2 regions of the Streptomyces sp. S4.7 genome follow, and region 2 is predicted to be linked to the other one. Evidence: riboswitches for the same ligand, from Rfam matches in the RefSeq annotation. Region 2 holds a riboswitch; the other holds the start of a gene.
What was found. A riboswitch is a leader RNA that binds a small molecule or an ion and turns the genes downstream of it on or off. The one in region 2 is predicted to bind glycine.
Positions count from the first base shown of each region.

Region 1 (7,875 bases), 4.5 Mb from region 2:
TCCGTCGAGGACACCTTCGACGTCGACCTGCACGACCGGGTGCGGGTCAGGACGGAGGTGGACCGGCTGGCGGACCGGTGTGTCCAGCGGCTGCGGCGGTCCGGGCATTCGGGCCGGACGATCGTCCTCAAGGTGCGGCGGTACGACTTCTCGACGCTCACCCGCTCCGAGACGCTCCGCGGACCCACGGACGACGCGGGCGTGGTGCGTGAGGCCGCGGGGAGGCTGCTGGAGTCCCTGGACACCACCGGAGGGGTGCGGCTGCTGGGGGTCGGGGTGACGGGGCTGACCGACTACACCCAGGAGGACCTGTTCGCGCAGGCGGCGGCGGACGCGCAAGCCACGGGCGCCGGTGACGGGGCGGACGCGGTGGCGGACAAGGAGCCCGAGCCGCGGCCCGAGCGGGAGCCGGAGTCCGACCCCGGGGCGGCCACCGAGCGGCACTGGCCCGCCGGGCACGACGTGCGGCATGCCGAGTACGGCGCGGGGTGGGTGCAGGGCAGTGGCGTGGGGCGGGTCACCGTACGGTTCGAGGAGCCGACGTCGGTGGTCCCGGGCCGGGTGCGGACGTTCCGTACGGACGACCCCGACCTGGAGCTGTCGGAGCCGTTGCCACTGGTCGCCGTGCCACCGGATTTGGCGGCACCGCCTGCCTAGATCCTGTCTTCACACTGGAGTCTGGCTCACGACGCCTGGCACGCACACCAGCCGCGTTGTCGGACTCGCCCAAGTACGCCCGGTACGCGAGCGATGAGCGATCCTCCGTCTTGCGATCGCACGCACCGGACACCGTGAGCCCCGCCCCGCGGGCGGACGACGCCAGTTCGAAGACAGGACCTAGCGGGCGCCCGGTTCGTCGCGGCCCGCCACATGGCCGAAGTCACGGTCGGCCGGACGGGGCGGGGTCTCCGGGGCCGCCGGTTCCGGCAGGGCCAGCTGGTAGTGGTGGTAGAGCTGGATCTCCTGGTCGGGGGAGAGGTGCCGGCCGACACCGAAGTCGGGGGCGCCCTTGATCAGGCCGCGTTCGTACGGGACGTGCAGCGTCTCGTCGCGGTAGGTGCTGGGGGCCAGCGGCACGAACGCGTCCCGGCTGAACAGCCCGGTCCTCACCGCCGCCCACTCGGGCACGCCGGTCGCGTCGTCCAGATACACCTCGTCGACGGTGCCGATCTTGTGCCCGTCGCGGTCGTACGCCTTACGGCCGATCAGCCTGCGCGGATCGATGTCGGTCTGCACGGTCCCTCCAACTGGTCGCACATGCTCCCTCACCCTACGAAAGGGCACATCGCGGGTATCGGCCACTCGAACTCCATGGCGAGACCTCGCTGGTAGGCTGGCCAGTGGCTGTCGACCCCGTGCGGGAGAGCCATCCGGTGAGACTGCCGGAGGCGCCGAAGGAGCAAATCCTCCCCGGAAACTCTCAGGCCCCCGTACCGCATGGACGAGGTCACTCTGGAAAGCAGAACAGGTGTCGGACGGCATCGGTTCTCACCGACGGTGAAAGCCGGCCCGCCACGCGGCGGACCGGTGAAACTCTCAGGTTGATGTGACAGAGGGGGAGGCCGTCCGGGCACCCGTGTACCGGTGCCCCTCGCAGGTCGCGCCAGACCAGGAGGCCTCCCGTATGACAGACCACCGCACGCCGCTCTCCCAGCTGGAGCGGGGCACGCCCTTCGAGCGGCGCCACATCGGACCCGACGCCGCCGCCCAGGCGAAGATGCTCGCGCAGGTCGGCTACGGCTCGCTCGACGAGCTGACCGCCGCCGCGGTGCCCGACGTGATCAAGAGCGCCGAGGCCCTCCGGCTGCCCGACGCGCGTACCGAGGCGGAGGTCCTGGCGGAGCTGCGATCCCTCGCCGACCGCAACCAGGTCCTCGCCCCGATGATCGGCCTCGGCTACTACGGCACGTTCACACCGCCGGTGATCCTGCGCAACGTGATGGAGAACCCGGCCTGGTACACCGCGTACACCCCCTACCAGCCCGAGATCTCCCAGGGCCGCCTGGAGGCGCTGCTCAACTTCCAGACCGTCGTGGCCGATCTGACCGGCCTGCCGACGTCCGGAGCCTCCCTGCTGGACGAGGGCACGGCCGCCGCCGAGGCCATGGCCCTGGCCCGCCGGGTCGGCAAGGTGAAGGACGGCGTCTTCCTGGTCGACGCCGACGCGCTGCCGCAGACCGTCGCCGTGATCCGCACCCGCGCCGAACCGGCCGGTGTCGACGTCGTCGTCGCCGACCTGGCCGACGGGATCCCCGCCGAGGCCGCCGAGCGCGGTGTCTTCGGCGTGCTCGTCCAGTACCCGGGCGCCTCCGGCGTCGTACGGGACATCAAGCCAGTCATCGACCAGGCGCACGAGCTGGGCGCCGTCGTCACCGTCGCCGCCGACCTGCTGGCCCTCACGCTGCTCACCTCACCCGGCGAGCTGGGCGCGGACATCGCCGTCGGCACCACCCAGCGCTTCGGCGTCCCCATGGGCTTCGGCGGACCCCACGCCGGATTCATGGCCGTGCGCGAGAAGTTCGCCCGCAGCCTGCCCGGACGGCTCGTCGGGGTCTCCGTCGACGCCGACGGCAACAAGGCGTACCGGCTCGCGCTGCAGACGCGTGAGCAGCACATCCGGCGCGAGAAGGCCACCAGCAACATCTGCACCGCCCAGGTGCTGCTCGCCGTGATGGCCGGAATGTACGCGGTCTACCACGGCCCCGACGGACTGCGCGCGATCGCCGAGCGCACCCACCGCTTCGCGACCGTCCTCGCCGACGGCCTGCGCGCCGGCGGCGTCGAGATCCTGCACGGCTCCTTCTTCGACACGCTGACGGTACGGGTCCCGGGCCGGGCCGCCGACGTGGTGGGCGCCGCCCGAGAGGGCGGGGTCAACCTCCGCCTCGTCGACGCCGACCTCGTCTCGCTCGCCTGCGACGAGACCACCGGACGCACCCAACTCACCGCCGTGTGGACCGCCTTCGGTGTCAAGGGTGACATCGAGGCCCTGGACGCCGCGTCCCGCGACGCGCTGTCGGACGCCCTGCTGCGCACCGACGACTACCTCGCGCACCCGGTCTTCCACCAGCACCGCTCCGAGACCGCGATGCTGCGCTATCTGCGCCGGCTCGCCGACAAGGACTACGCCCTGGACCGGGGCATGATCCCCCTCGGCTCCTGCACCATGAAGCTCAACGCCACCACCGAGATGGAGCCGGTGACCTGGCCGGAGTTCGCGGCGCTGCACCCCTTCGCGCCGGCCGACCAGGCGCGCGGCTACCTCACACTGATCCGCGAGCTGGAGGAGCGCCTGGCGGAGGTCACCGGCTACGACGCGGTGTCCCTCCAGCCCAACGCGGGCTCGCAGGGCGAACTGGCCGGGCTGCTGGCCGTACGGGCGTATCACAGGGCCAACGGAGACACCGGCCGCACCGTCTGCCTCATCCCCTCTTCCGCGCACGGGACGAACGCCGCCAGCGCCGTCATGGCCGGTATGAAGGTCGTCGTCGTGAAGACCCGCGAGGACGGTGACGTCGACGTCGAGGACCTGCACGCCAAGATCGAGAAGTACGGCGACGAACTGGCCGTCCTGATGGTCACCTACCCCTCCACCCACGGGGTGTTCGAGGAGCACATCACCGACATCTGCGCGGCCGTGCACGACGCCGGCGGGCAGGTGTACGTCGACGGCGCGAACCTCAACGCGCTGGTGGGTCTGGCGAAGCCGGGCCGGTTCGGCTCGGACGTCTCGCACCTGAACCTGCACAAGACCTTCTGCATCCCGCACGGCGGCGGCGGTCCCGGTGTCGGCCCGGTCGGCGTGCGCGCCCACCTCGCGCCGTACCTGCCCAACCACCCGCTCCAGCCCGCGGCGGGGCCCGCGACCGGTGTCGGACCGATCTCGGCGGCCCCCTGGGGCTCCGCCGGGATACTGCCGATCTCCTGGGCCTATGTACGGCTGATGGGCGGCGAGGGCCTGAAGCGCGCCACGCAGGTCGCCGTCCTGGCCGCCAACTACATCGCCAAGCGCCTGGAGCCGCACTTCCCGGTCCTGTACGCGGGTCCGGGCGGACTCGTGGCCCACGAGTGCATCGTGGATCTGCGTCCGCTGTCGAAGGCGACCGGCGTCAGTGTCGACGACATCGCCAAGCGGCTCATCGACTACGGGTTCCACGCGCCGACCATGTCGTTCCCGGTGGCCGGCACATTGATGATCGAGCCCACCGAGAGCGAGGACCTGACCGAACTGGACCGGTTCTGCGAGACGATGATCGCGATCCGCGCCGAGATCGAGAAGGTCGCGTCGGGCGAGTGGCCGGCGGACGACAATCCGCTGCGCAACGCCCCGCACACGGCCGCCGCGCTGGGCGGGGGGTGGGAGCACGCGTACAGCCGTCAGGAGGCGGTCTTCCCGGCCGGTGTCTCGCCGGCCGACAAGTACTGGCCGCCGGTCCGCCGGATCGATGGTGCGTTCGGTGACCGCAACCTCGTGTGCTCGTGCCCGCCGCTGGACGACTACGACAACTGACGGACGGCACAACTGCGTCGGGGCCGGTGCGGAGTGAGCTCTCCGGCCGGCCCCCCTTGGTACGGACGGCGTCAGGCCGCCGTCATCACCTGCCCGCTCGCGGACGGCCGGTGCGGCGCGATGATCTGGCCGTCGGGCAGCAACTCGCCGGTGTCCTCGAAGAGAAGAACGCCGTTGCACAGCAGGCTCCAGCCCTGTTCGGGGTGGTGGGCCGCGAGTCGCGCGGCTTCCCGGTCGGCTGACTCGGCTGTCGGGCAGACTGGCTGATGCTGGCACATGGGCGGTTTCTTTCGCTGCGTCGTGGTGACTGTCCTGCGGCTCGATGTATTCATGGCCGCCCCCCGGTTTCTATTGGTCCGTACCCCAGTGTTGCGCCACGGGCGTCGTTCCGCAGGGATTTCGCGGCAGCGCTTGTCTCTGCTTAAGGACGTGTCACCCGCCCGGACGGTTCAGCCCAACTGGGGTGTCCGTTCGGGTGGTTCGGGGTGGCTCATCGGGACTAGTCCGGATGGGCAAACAGAATGCCCCGTGACCGGTGGGGGTCACGGGGCATTCTAAGGCTAAGGCGCTCGGGACGCTCGGGAGGCGGTCCGGACGCCGGTGGTCCGTCGTCGGACCACCGGCACCGCTCAGGCGGGAGTGCTCAGCAGCGAGGCCGGGGCCGCCGGGAGTTCCGAGGTCAGGCGCAGGCCCATCATCGGGAGCAGATCGGCGACCCGGTGCGGCCGGTGGGCCACGATGCCCGGCGGGGCGGGAGCGAGCGGGATCAGGAGATCCGCCGGGGCCGGGGCGCCGGCCGAGGCGTCCGCCTCGACGTCCTGATGCAGCCACAGCGTGAGCATGTAGAGCCCGGGGACCGAGAGCAGACGTGGCTGGTACGGGGAGTTCAGGGTCTCGGCCTGGCGGACCGCCCGCTGGGTGGCGGAGATGTAGGGGCCCTCGAAGAAGCGCGAGAACGCCCAGCCGTCCGGGGTGAGCATCGTGTCGGCCGCCGCGACGGCACGATCGCCGCTGTGGATCAGGAAGCGCCAGCCGGCCAGCCGGGTCTGGGGCGCGTCACTGCTCGGGGCGATCTGTTCCAGTACGTGTACCGGAAGGGGCAGTTCGGGGCTCAGCGGTCCCTGGACGGACCGGAGAGCGGGTGTGCGGGCCTCGCGCACGGCGGTGGGAGAACCGAGTGCCGCGAGGACGCTGCGCAGGGCGGGCGCTGGAGCCAGGGGGACATGCAGCGGCATGATGGGTTGCCTCTCGCTCAGTAGGCACGGTCAAGCGTCTGTGATGCGGGGTGCGGGTGCGGACGTCGCTGTCGGCGCACGTGGTCAGAGGAGGGCCCAAGGCCGTGGCCGGGCTCCGACTCTCTGCCTCGTTCCCACACACTTTATACGATGCGTGTTCACAGAATGTTTCTTCTAGCTGTCGCCCGTATTGCGCACAAGGGCATATCCGGTCCATCTCGCTCGGAATCGTCATCGATGAACCGTGAGATGAACGGTGAACGCAGGCTCGTGGCCTGGGGTTATTCAGCCGGAACGGTAGGCCGAAACCTGTCCGCGTTTTCTGCCGCCGAAGCGGGCAGTGAAATTGCTCACTGCCCATGCCCAAGGAATGTGCCGCGTGGCCGTTCTGTCCACTCTACCCGGCGCGGCGGGCAAACGGGGCGTTATGGATCACTCAGTCTGGGCACTATCGATCGTGAAGCGATGCCCGGGGCGGTCCGGGACGGCGACGTGAAGGAGGAACCCTCCGATGGGGGAGAAGGTCGAATCGGGCGGTACCGGCCTGTCCGATCGGCAGAAATACCGGGCGAAGCTCCAGCAGTGCCTCGCGGTGCTGGGGCGGCTGCTGGGGGAGAAGCGGTTCGACAGGCCCCGGAATCTGATGGGTCTGGAGATCGAGCTGAATCTCGCCGGTCCCGACGGGATGCCGCGCATGATGAATGCGGAAGTGCTTGAGCGGATCGCCAGTCGTGATTTCCAGACGGAACTCGGAATGTTCAATCTGGAAGTGAATATCGCACCGCACCGGCTCGGTGGACGTGTTCTCGACCAGCTCGCGGAAGAACTGCGCACAGGGCTCGGATACGCCCATCGCAAAGCGAATGAGGTCGACGCCGGGATTGTGATGATCGGCATTCTGCCGACGCTCTCCTTCGACGACGTGGTCTCGACGAACCTCTCGGACGCGGACCGCTACACACTTCTCAACGACCAGATGGTGGCCGCGCGGGGCGAGGATTTCGCGCTCGACATCGACGGGGTGGAACGGCTCACGTGCAGCTCACCCTCGATCGCGCCCGAATCCGCCTGTACGTCGGTGCAGTTGCATCTCCAGGTCACACCGGACCGTTTCGCCGACGTGTGGAACGCGGCGCAGTGCGTGGCCGCCGTGCAGATCGCGGTCGGCGCCAACGCGCCTTTCCTGTTCGGGAAGGAGCTGTGGCGCGAGTCGAGGCCGCCGCTCTTCCTCCAGGCGACCGACACCCGGCCGCCGGAGCTGCAGGCGCAGGGCGTCCGGCCGCGGACCTGGTTCGGCGAACGCTGGATCGACTCCGCGTACGACCTCTTCGAGGAGAATCTGCGCTATTTCCCGCCGCTGCTGCCGATGAGCGACGACGAGGACCCGCACCAGGTCCTGGACGAGGGCGGTACGCCGCGCCTCGCGGAGCTGGTGCTGCACAACGGCACCGTGTACCGGTGGAACAGGCCCGTGTACGACGTCGCGGACGGCCTTCCCCATCTGCGGGTCGAGAACCGCGTCCTGCCCGCCGGGCCGACCGTCACGGACGTCGTCGCGAACGCCGCCTTCTACTACGGTCTGGTGCGCGCGCTCGCCGAGGAGGACAGGCCCGTGTGGACCCGGCTGCCGTTCGCCGCCGCCGAGCGGAACTTCGAGACCGCGTGCCGCGACGGCATCGAGGCCCGGCTCCGGTGGCCTCGCGGCGGCGGCGTCGCCGAGGTGTCGGCGGTCCGGCTCGTCCGCGACGAACTGCTGCCGCTCGCGGCGGCGGGGCTCGACGCGTGGAACGTGGAACCGGCCGACCGCGACTTCTACCTCGGGGTCATCGAGGGACGCTGCGAGCGCCGTGTGAACGGTGCCTCGTGGCAGGTGGACACCTACCACCGGGCCCAGGAGGCCGGCCTCCGCCGAGAGGCGGCACTCGCCGCGACGACGCGGCGCTACGCCGAACTCATGCACCAGGGAGACCCGGTCCATACCTGGCCGGTGGGCTTCCCGGCCCCGGCCCGCATGCCTGACCTGTCCGCCTGACGTCGAGTACCAAGGGCTACCGCTTGGTGCCGCCCACCGACATGATCGCCTCGATCATCACCGCCTGGATCTCCGACGGGTCGCTCACCTCGTAACCC
Region 1 is NZ_CP048397.1:922,807-930,681, reverse strand. It holds gene SSPS47_RS04025 (DNA polymerase IV) at 1-657, shown strand, start outside; gene SSPS47_RS04020 (PRC-barrel domain-containing protein) at 838-1,236, opposite strand; glycine riboswitch at 1,349-1,446, shown strand; gene gcvP (aminomethyl-transferring glycine dehydrogenase) at 1,625-4,510, shown strand; gene SSPS47_RS04010 (DUF5999 family protein) at 4,582-4,788, opposite strand; gene SSPS47_RS04005 (hypothetical protein) at 5,140-5,745, opposite strand; gene SSPS47_RS04000 (glutamate--cysteine ligase) at 6,257-7,777, shown strand; gene SSPS47_RS03995 (substrate-binding domain-containing protein) at 7,794-7,875, opposite strand, start outside.
Region 1: linked by a shared signal. The riboswitch ahead of gcvP (aminomethyl-transferring glycine dehydrogenase) and the one ahead of gcvT (glycine cleavage system aminomethyltransferase GcvT) in region 2 are both predicted to bind glycine.

Region 2 (7,875 bases):
ACTTCGGCAGCCGACTTGGTGGTCTCGATCGGTGCGGTCACAACGTCTTCGACCCCTCCTGGCCGGCGCTCGCCGGCCCCGTACCCGCCGTTGTAACGGCCTGTCTCGCATCAGTTGGCGCACGCTTCGGCGCTGGTGTCGCGGAAGATCCTCTCAGAGGGCTTCCCGTGGAGCGATGCTGGGCTGCTCGCACAGAGGACCGACGGTCCCCGCTGCCGGGGAGTCTTCATTGCGGTAGTGATCACCCGCCATAGTCCAAAGGGAATGTTTGCCCAAACGTGATGGAGTCAGACACCTACCGTTATCCGGACGTTGTGATCGCGTGAGCGGAGCGGAAGGGACGTTTTCGCCACGTTTCGTTACGGCTCGCGCTGTCCGGAAGGCGTACCTCGGCGAGGTGACCGTACTGGTCAGTACCGGGCGGCGGCGGATCAGTAGGCGCGCGGCGCGGCGGGCGGATAGCCGTAACCGGAAGCGGCCTGCGGCGGCCCGTGGGCCTCCCGGTCGTAGAACGGCCGGGAGTTGGCGCGCAGCCACATCGTGACCGGGTCGTACTCGTCGGACATCGCGACCGTGGACACCGGCAGCCCTTCGGGGACCGCGCCGATGGACTGCTGCATCATCGCGCGTACGGCGTCGACGGACGCCGGGCTCGTGTCGTACAGATCCAGACCGATGGTGAGATACGGCGCGCCGAGCGCGGGGTGGACCCACGCGCGGCGCAACGACCGTACGGCGGGGGTGCGGTGGGCGTTCTGGGTGAGCAGCGCGTAGAACTGCGGGATCTCCACGGCCGGTTCGGACAGCCGCAGCGGTCCGGCCGGCATCCGGTCGAGACCCGTGGCGATCCGGCGCAGATCGAGCCAGGGGATGCCGACGCCGCCGCCCGGCGCGTGCGGGTTGAGCCAGATCCCCCAGCGCTCGGGGTAGAGGGCACGGGCGATGTCGCGGCCCGTGACGACCTCGTGCGCGCGGTTCCAGCCACTGACGGAGAGCTCCTGGGCGGAGGTGACGCAGGGCGCGTAGCCCAGTCCGTCGACCTCCATGTTCCCGTACTGCGCGTCGGGCGAGCCCGCGCGGCCGTGCCACAGCAGCATCCACACCTGGCCGGCGGCGCTGTCGGCGAGCGCCTGGAGCAGCGCCTCGTAGGCGTCGTAGCGTCCTGGCGTCACCTGGCGCAGCATGTGCTCGACCTGCCCCGTCGCCGCGGTGCCTGACGCGCTCACTCTTGGTCCCGCCCCTCGTCGATCCACCATCCGGACCGGCCTCCCCCCGCTCGGGGCCCTTGCCGGCCAGGCCATCAAACCAGCTTAGTCCGGCGGGTCATTGCCGGTTCCGGGGCTGACGTGCCACGGCGTGTTACGCGGGCGGCGCGGCCGTCCTTTGGTAGAAGGGGCGCACCCGCTCCAGCATCCAGGTGCCGACCGGATCCTGAGTGGCGTCCAGCAGCACGAGATTGACCGGCCAGCCGACCTGGACCCGGCCGAGCGCCCGGCCGAGCGCGTCCATGGGCGCGTTGCGTTCGGCGGCCTCCCAGGAGGAGAGCTGGACGCCGACGAAGAGGACGGGGGGCTCGCCCTCGATGCTCGCGAGGCCGCGGCGCGCGGTGAGGACGACGCCCGACGCCTCGAACTCCTCGGCCGCCGCGGTGAGGAAGTCGACGGGGTCCTCCTGCCAGTCGGGCTCGAAGAGCCGCACCCGGCCTCCGCTGGCGGGGCCGTCCAGCGGCGTACGGCCCACCCGGCACAGCTCCGCGACGGCGAGCGGCGGCAGCGGGGCCCCGACCATGCCGCCGGGGTTCACGGCCATACCGAGGCGAGGGGGCAGGCCGCGGGCGAACTCACGGGCCGGGGCGACGGTGTAGGGCATATGGGCCCCGACGCACTGGAGGAACTGCTGCTCGGAGCTGAAGACGGGGACGTACGGCACGCCCTCGATCTCCATGGTCGGCAGATCGAGTCCGGGGCTGTCGGGTCCGCCGCCGTTGGGCAGCGGCACCCAGAGCCGGCTCCGGCCGAGTACCTCGACCAGCCGCCCGCCCGCCGAGGCGTTCCCGAGCGAGGCGGCGAGCACCTCTTCCAGCTCGTTGCCCGGCCATGCTGTGTTCACTGACTCTCCCGTGTCCGCCCGTGCGTACTGCGCGCCGCGGAAACCCTAACGCCGGTGGGACGCGGCCGGCAGCGCAACCGACGGCGGCGCTGCGGTCCGCCGCCTGCCGCCTGCCGCCTGCCGCAACCAGGACGGCCGGGGCGGTGCGACCCGCTCCGGTGGGCGGCGGTTCGTCCTCGAACGCCCCGCCAGGGTGCTCACCGGTTCGGGAAGTCGATCCCCGTCAGCGCGCCCGCCGCCCCGCGGTCCAGGAGGACCGCCGACGCGCAGCCCGCCGGGAGCCGCCCCGCCTCCGCGTCCGCGACGAGGCGGGACACCGCGCGCCGGTGGCGCGCGAAGGCGTACCCGGACACCCCGCGCCCGCGCTCGCGCTGGCCCGCGCGGGCGGTCTTCGGGGTCACGTCCAGCAGGACGAGATGGAGCCGTCTGCCGCGTCTGCGTGCCTCGCGGGCCAGCCAGCGCCGTACCCAGGCCTGGGTGCCGCAGTCGTGCACGACGACGCTCTCGCCTGAGCGCAGCGCACGCCGCAGCCCGGCGTAGTGCGCGAGGCGCACGAGCGGCCGGTAGACGGCGTACGGCAGCCTCCCCGGCAGCCGTCGCGCCCAGCGGTCGCGGGTGTCCTGCGAGTCGATCCCCCGGCCGACGGCCGTCCGGGCGATCAGCGTGGACTTCCCGCTGCCCGGCAGACCCGAGACGACGACCACGTCACCGTCGCCGAACACCAGGCTCCGGGGCCCCCGGCGCCCCCGCTCCCGCAGGTCGCGGACGACCGGCGGGACGGCCGCCAGGGCCTTGCGGCGGACCGCTTCCGGCTGGGCGGGCACCCCCGCGGTCGTCGCGTAGGCACTTGCACGGGACCGCTGCAACGTCATCGCCCTCCCCCTGTCGGGTCCATCGTCATCGCCGATGACCCTTGCCCATGAAGTTTAAAGAACTGGTAATGCGGCACAAGCGTTTCGCTGTTCACGGCCCCGTCGGTCCCGGCCGCCGGATCGGAGGGACCCCACCGGCGGTGGCTCCGCCGATGTCCCCGCCGCCCTCCCTCCCTATGGAGGCCGACGCGTGCGATGATGTGCGCGCCAACTCCATACCGGCCGTTCGAATCCGCGCGGGAGAGTCCTGGTCACCGTGGGTGCCGGGCGCCGAAGGAGCAAGTTCCTCCCTTGAATCTCTCAGGCCCAGTACCGCGCGGACGAGGCAGATCTGAAAAGCGAATCGCCGCCAGGCGGTTCCACCCAAGGTGCAAGTCGTGACTCCGTGCGCGTATGTGTACGTGCGGTCGTGATGAACCTCTCAGGTTCCGATGACAGATGGGGAGGATTGTCCTCTCTGTCATGCCCTGGGAGCCACACCTATGAGCAATACGTCTCACACCCCCGCCCCCGAAGCGGCCGGTCCCGACGCCCCGCGCCTCACCGCGCTGGACGCCGTGCACCGCTCACTGGGCGCCACGATGACCGACTTCGCCGGCTGGGACATGCCGCTGCGCTACGCCAGCGAGCGTGAGGAGCACCTCGCCGTCCGTACGAAGGCCGGTCTCTTCGACCTCTCCCACATGGGCGAGATCACCGTCACCGGCTCGCAGGCGGCCGAGGCACTGGACTACGCGCTGGTCGGCAACATCGGCTCCCTCGCCGTGGGCCGCGCCCGCTACACCATGATCTGCCAGGAGGACGGCGGAATCCTGGACGACCTGATCGTGTACCGCCTCGACAGCCACGGCGAGCCCGAGTTCATGGTCGTCGCGAACGCCTCCAACGCGCAGGTGGTGCTCGACGAGCTGACCGGCCGCGCCGCGGACTTCGACGTAGAGGTGCGGGACGACCGCGACGCGTACGCGCTGCTCGCCGTCCAGGGCCCCCTCTCGCCCGGCATCCTCGCCCAGCTCACGGACGCCGATCTGGCCGGGCTCAAGTACTACGCGGGCCTGCCCGGCACCGTCGCCGGGGTGCCCGCGCTGATCGCCCGTACCGGCTACACGGGTGAGGACGGCTTCGAGCTGTTCGTGGAGCCCCGGTACGCGGAAGGGCTGTGGCAGGCGCTGATGGCCGCGGGCGCGTCCGCCGGGCTCGTACCGGCCGGCCTCTCGTGCCGTGACACCCTCCGTATGGAGGCCGGTATGCCGCTGTACGGGCAGGAGCTCAACACCGGCCTCACGCCCTTCGACGCGGGCCTCGGCCGGGTCGTCAAGTTCGAGAAGGAGGGCTACTTCGTGGGCCGTACGGCGCTGGAGGCCGCCGCCGAGCGCGCCGAGAGCGCGCCGCCGCGCAAACTGACGGGTCTGGTCGCCGAGGGCCGCAGGGTGCCGCGCGCCGGATACCCGGTCGTGGCCGGCGGTCAGGTGGTGGGCCATGTCACCTCCGGCGCGCCGTCGCCGACGCTCGGCCGGCCGATCGCGATGGCCTACGTGGACGCGTCGCACGCCGCGGCGGGCACGGCGGGCGTCGGGGTCGACATCCGGGGCTCGATCGAGCCGTACGAGGTCGTCGCGCTGCCCTTCTACAAGCGCCGGAAGTGACCGCCGGGTACCGCACCGCATCTCAGTCCGCAAGACACGTGTTCACCACCACTCCCCCGCGTACAGGAGAATTCACGACATGAGCAACCCCCAGCAGCTGCGCTACAGCAAGGAGCACGAGTGGCTGTCGACCGCCGATGACGGCGTGTCGACGGTCGGTATCACGGAGTTCGCGGCGAACGCCCTCGGCGACGTCGTGTACGCCCAGCTCCCCGCGGTCGGTGACACGGTGACCGCGGGTGAGACCTGCGGTGAGCTGGAGTCGACCAAGTCGGTCAGCGACCTGTACTCCCCCGTGACGGGCGAGGTCACCGAGGCGAACCAGGACGTCGTGGACGACCCCTCGCTGGTGAACTCCGCACCCTTCGAGGGCGGCTGGCTGTTCAAGGTACGCGTCGCGGAGGAGCCGAAGGACCTGCTCTCCGCCGACGAGTACACGGAATTCTCCGGCAACTGAGACCCCAGGGACTGTGATGTCTTCGAAGTCGCTTCTCAACTCCTCTCTCCACGAGCTCGACCCCGACGTCGCCGCCGCCGTCGACGCCGAACTCGACCGCCAGCAGTCGACGCTCGAAATGATCGCGTCGGAGAACTTCGCTCCGGTCGCCGTCATGGAGGCGCAGGGCTCCGTCCTGACCAACAAGTACGCCGAGGGGTACCCGGGCCGCCGCTACTACGGCGGCTGTGAGCACGTCGACGTGATCGAGAACATCGCGATCGACCGCGTCAAGGCGCTGTTCGGCGCCGAGCACGCCAACGTGCAGCCGCACTCCGGCGCGCAGGCCAACGCCGCGGCGATGTTCGCGCTGCTGAAGCCCGGCGACACGATCATGGGTCTGAACCTCGCCCACGGCGGTCACCTGACGCACGGCATGAAGATCAACTTCTCCGGCAAGCTCTACAACGTCGTCGCCTACCACGTCGACGACGAGAGCGGCCAGGTCGACATGGCCGAGGTCGAGCGCCTGGCCAAGGAGTCGCGCCCGAAGCTCATCGTGGCCGGCTGGTCCGCGTACCCGCGTCAGCTCGACTTCGCCGCGTTCCGCCGGGTCGCCGACGAGGTCGGCGCCTATCTGATGGTCGACATGGCGCACTTCGCCGGTCTGGTGGCCGCGGGTCTGCACCCCAACCCGGTGCCGCACGCCCACGTCGTCACCACCACCACGCACAAGACCCTCGGCGGTCCGCGCGGCGGCGTGATCCTCTCCACCCAGGAGCTGGCCAAGAAGATCAACTCCGCGGTCTTCCCGGGCCAGCAGGGCGGTCCGCTGGAGCATGTGATCGCGGCGAAGGCGGTGTCCTTCAAGGTCGCCGCGACCGACGAGTTCAAGGAGCGCCAGCAGCTCACGCTGGACGGCGCCCGGATCCTCGCCGAGCGCCTGGTCCAGGACGACGTCACCGAGGCCGGCGTCTCCGTCCTCTCCGGCGGCACGGACGTCCACCTGGTCCTGGTCGACCTGCGGAACTCGGAGCTGGACGGCCGGCAGGCCGAGGACCGGCTCCACGAGATCGGCATCACGGTCAACCGCAACGCCGTCCCGAACGACCCGCGCCCGCCGATGGTCACCTCCGGCCTGCGGATCGGCACCCCGGCGCTCGCCACCCGCGGTTTCACGGTCGAGGACTTCACCGAGGTCGCGGACGTCATCGCGGCTGCGCTGAAGCCGGAGTTCGACCGCGACGCCCTGGCGGCTCGCGTGAAGGCGCTGGCGGCGAAGCACCCGCTGTACCCCGGTCTGTAGTCGCACCGGTCCAGGGAACACCGCGCGCACCCGACCGGTGCGCGCGGTGCCCCGCACCGTTCCACCTTCGTACGTACGTTCTCCGCACCACCCCGGCAGACAACGGCGTCTACCACCAGCAAGGAGTTCCACCGTGGCCATCTCGGTCTTCGACCTGTTCTCGATCGGCATCGGCCCCTCCAGCTCCCATACCGTCGGCCCCATGCGGGCGGCGGGCCTCTTCGCCCGGCGGCTGAAGAACGAGGGCCTGCTGGTCCACACCGCCTCCGTACGCGCCGAGCTGTTCGGCTCGCTCGGCGCCACCGGGCACGGTCACGGCACACCCAAGGCGGTGCTGCTCGGTCTGGAGGGCGAGTCCCCCCGTACGGTGGACATCGAGTCCGCCGACGCCCGCGTCGAGGCCATCCGCGCCAACGGCCGGATCAGTCTGCTCGGGATGCACGAGGTCCCCTTCGACTTCGACGCGGACCTGATCCTGCACCGGCGCAAGGCGCTGCCGTACCACGCGAACGGTATGACGGTCCTCGCGTACGACTCCGACGGCGGCACCCTCCTGGAGAAGACGTACTACTCGGTCGGCGGCGGCTTCGTCGTGGACGAGGACGCGGTGGGCGAGGACCGCATCAAGCTGGACGACACGGTGCTGACGTACCGCTTCCGCAGCGGCGACGAACTGCTGCGGCTGGCCCGTGAGACCGGACTCTCGATCTCCGCGCTGATGATGGAGAACGAGAAGGCGTGGCGCACGGAGACCGAGATCCGCGAGGGTCTGCTGGAGATCTGGGGGGCCATGCGGGCGTGCGTGTCGCGCGGCATGGCCCGCGAGGGCATCCTCCCCGGCGGCCTCAAGGTCCGCCGCCGCGCGGCGAATTCGGCCCGGCAGCTGCGCGCCGAGGGTGACCCGGCGGCGCGCGCGATGGAGTGGATCACCCTCTACGCGATGGCGGTCAACGAGGAGAACGCGGCGGGCGGCCGGGTCGTCACCGCCCCCACCAACGGCGCGGCGGGCATCATCCCGGCGGTGCTGCACTACTACCTGAACTTCGCCGCGGCCGGCCACACGGACGCCGAGAAGGACGACGACATCGTCCGCTTCCTGCTCGCGGCAGGCGCGATCGGCATGCTCTTCAAGGAGAACGCCTCCATCTCGGGCGCCGAGGTCGGCTGCCAGGGCGAGGTCGGCTCGGCCTGCTCGATGGCGGCGGGCGCGCTCGCCGAGGTCCTGGGCGGCAGCCCCGAACAGGTCGAGAACGCGGCCGAGATCGGCATGGAACACAACCTCGGCCTGACCTGCGACCCGGTCGGCGGCCTCGTACAGATCCCGTGCATCGAGCGCAACGGCATGGCGGCGGTCAAGGCGGTGACGGCGGCGAAGATGTCACTGCGCGGCGACGGCAGCCACAAGGTGTCCCTGGACAAGGTCATCAAGACGATGAAGGACACGGGCGCCGACATGTCGGTCAAGTACAAGGAGACCGCGCGGGGCGGGCTCGCGGTGAACATCAT
Region 2 is NZ_CP048397.1:5,409,764-5,417,638, reverse strand. It holds gene SSPS47_RS24260 (ABC transporter permease) at 1-41, opposite strand, end outside; gene SSPS47_RS24255 (enhanced serine sensitivity protein SseB C-terminal domain-containing protein) at 432-1,226, opposite strand; gene SSPS47_RS24250 (enhanced serine sensitivity protein SseB) at 1,360-2,109, opposite strand; gene SSPS47_RS24245 (AAA family ATPase) at 2,307-2,981, opposite strand; glycine riboswitch at 3,209-3,306, shown strand; gene gcvT (glycine cleavage system aminomethyltransferase GcvT) at 3,464-4,627, shown strand; gene gcvH (glycine cleavage system protein GcvH) at 4,707-5,084, shown strand; gene glyA (serine hydroxymethyltransferase) at 5,101-6,369, shown strand; gene SSPS47_RS24225 (L-serine ammonia-lyase) at 6,503-7,875, shown strand, end outside.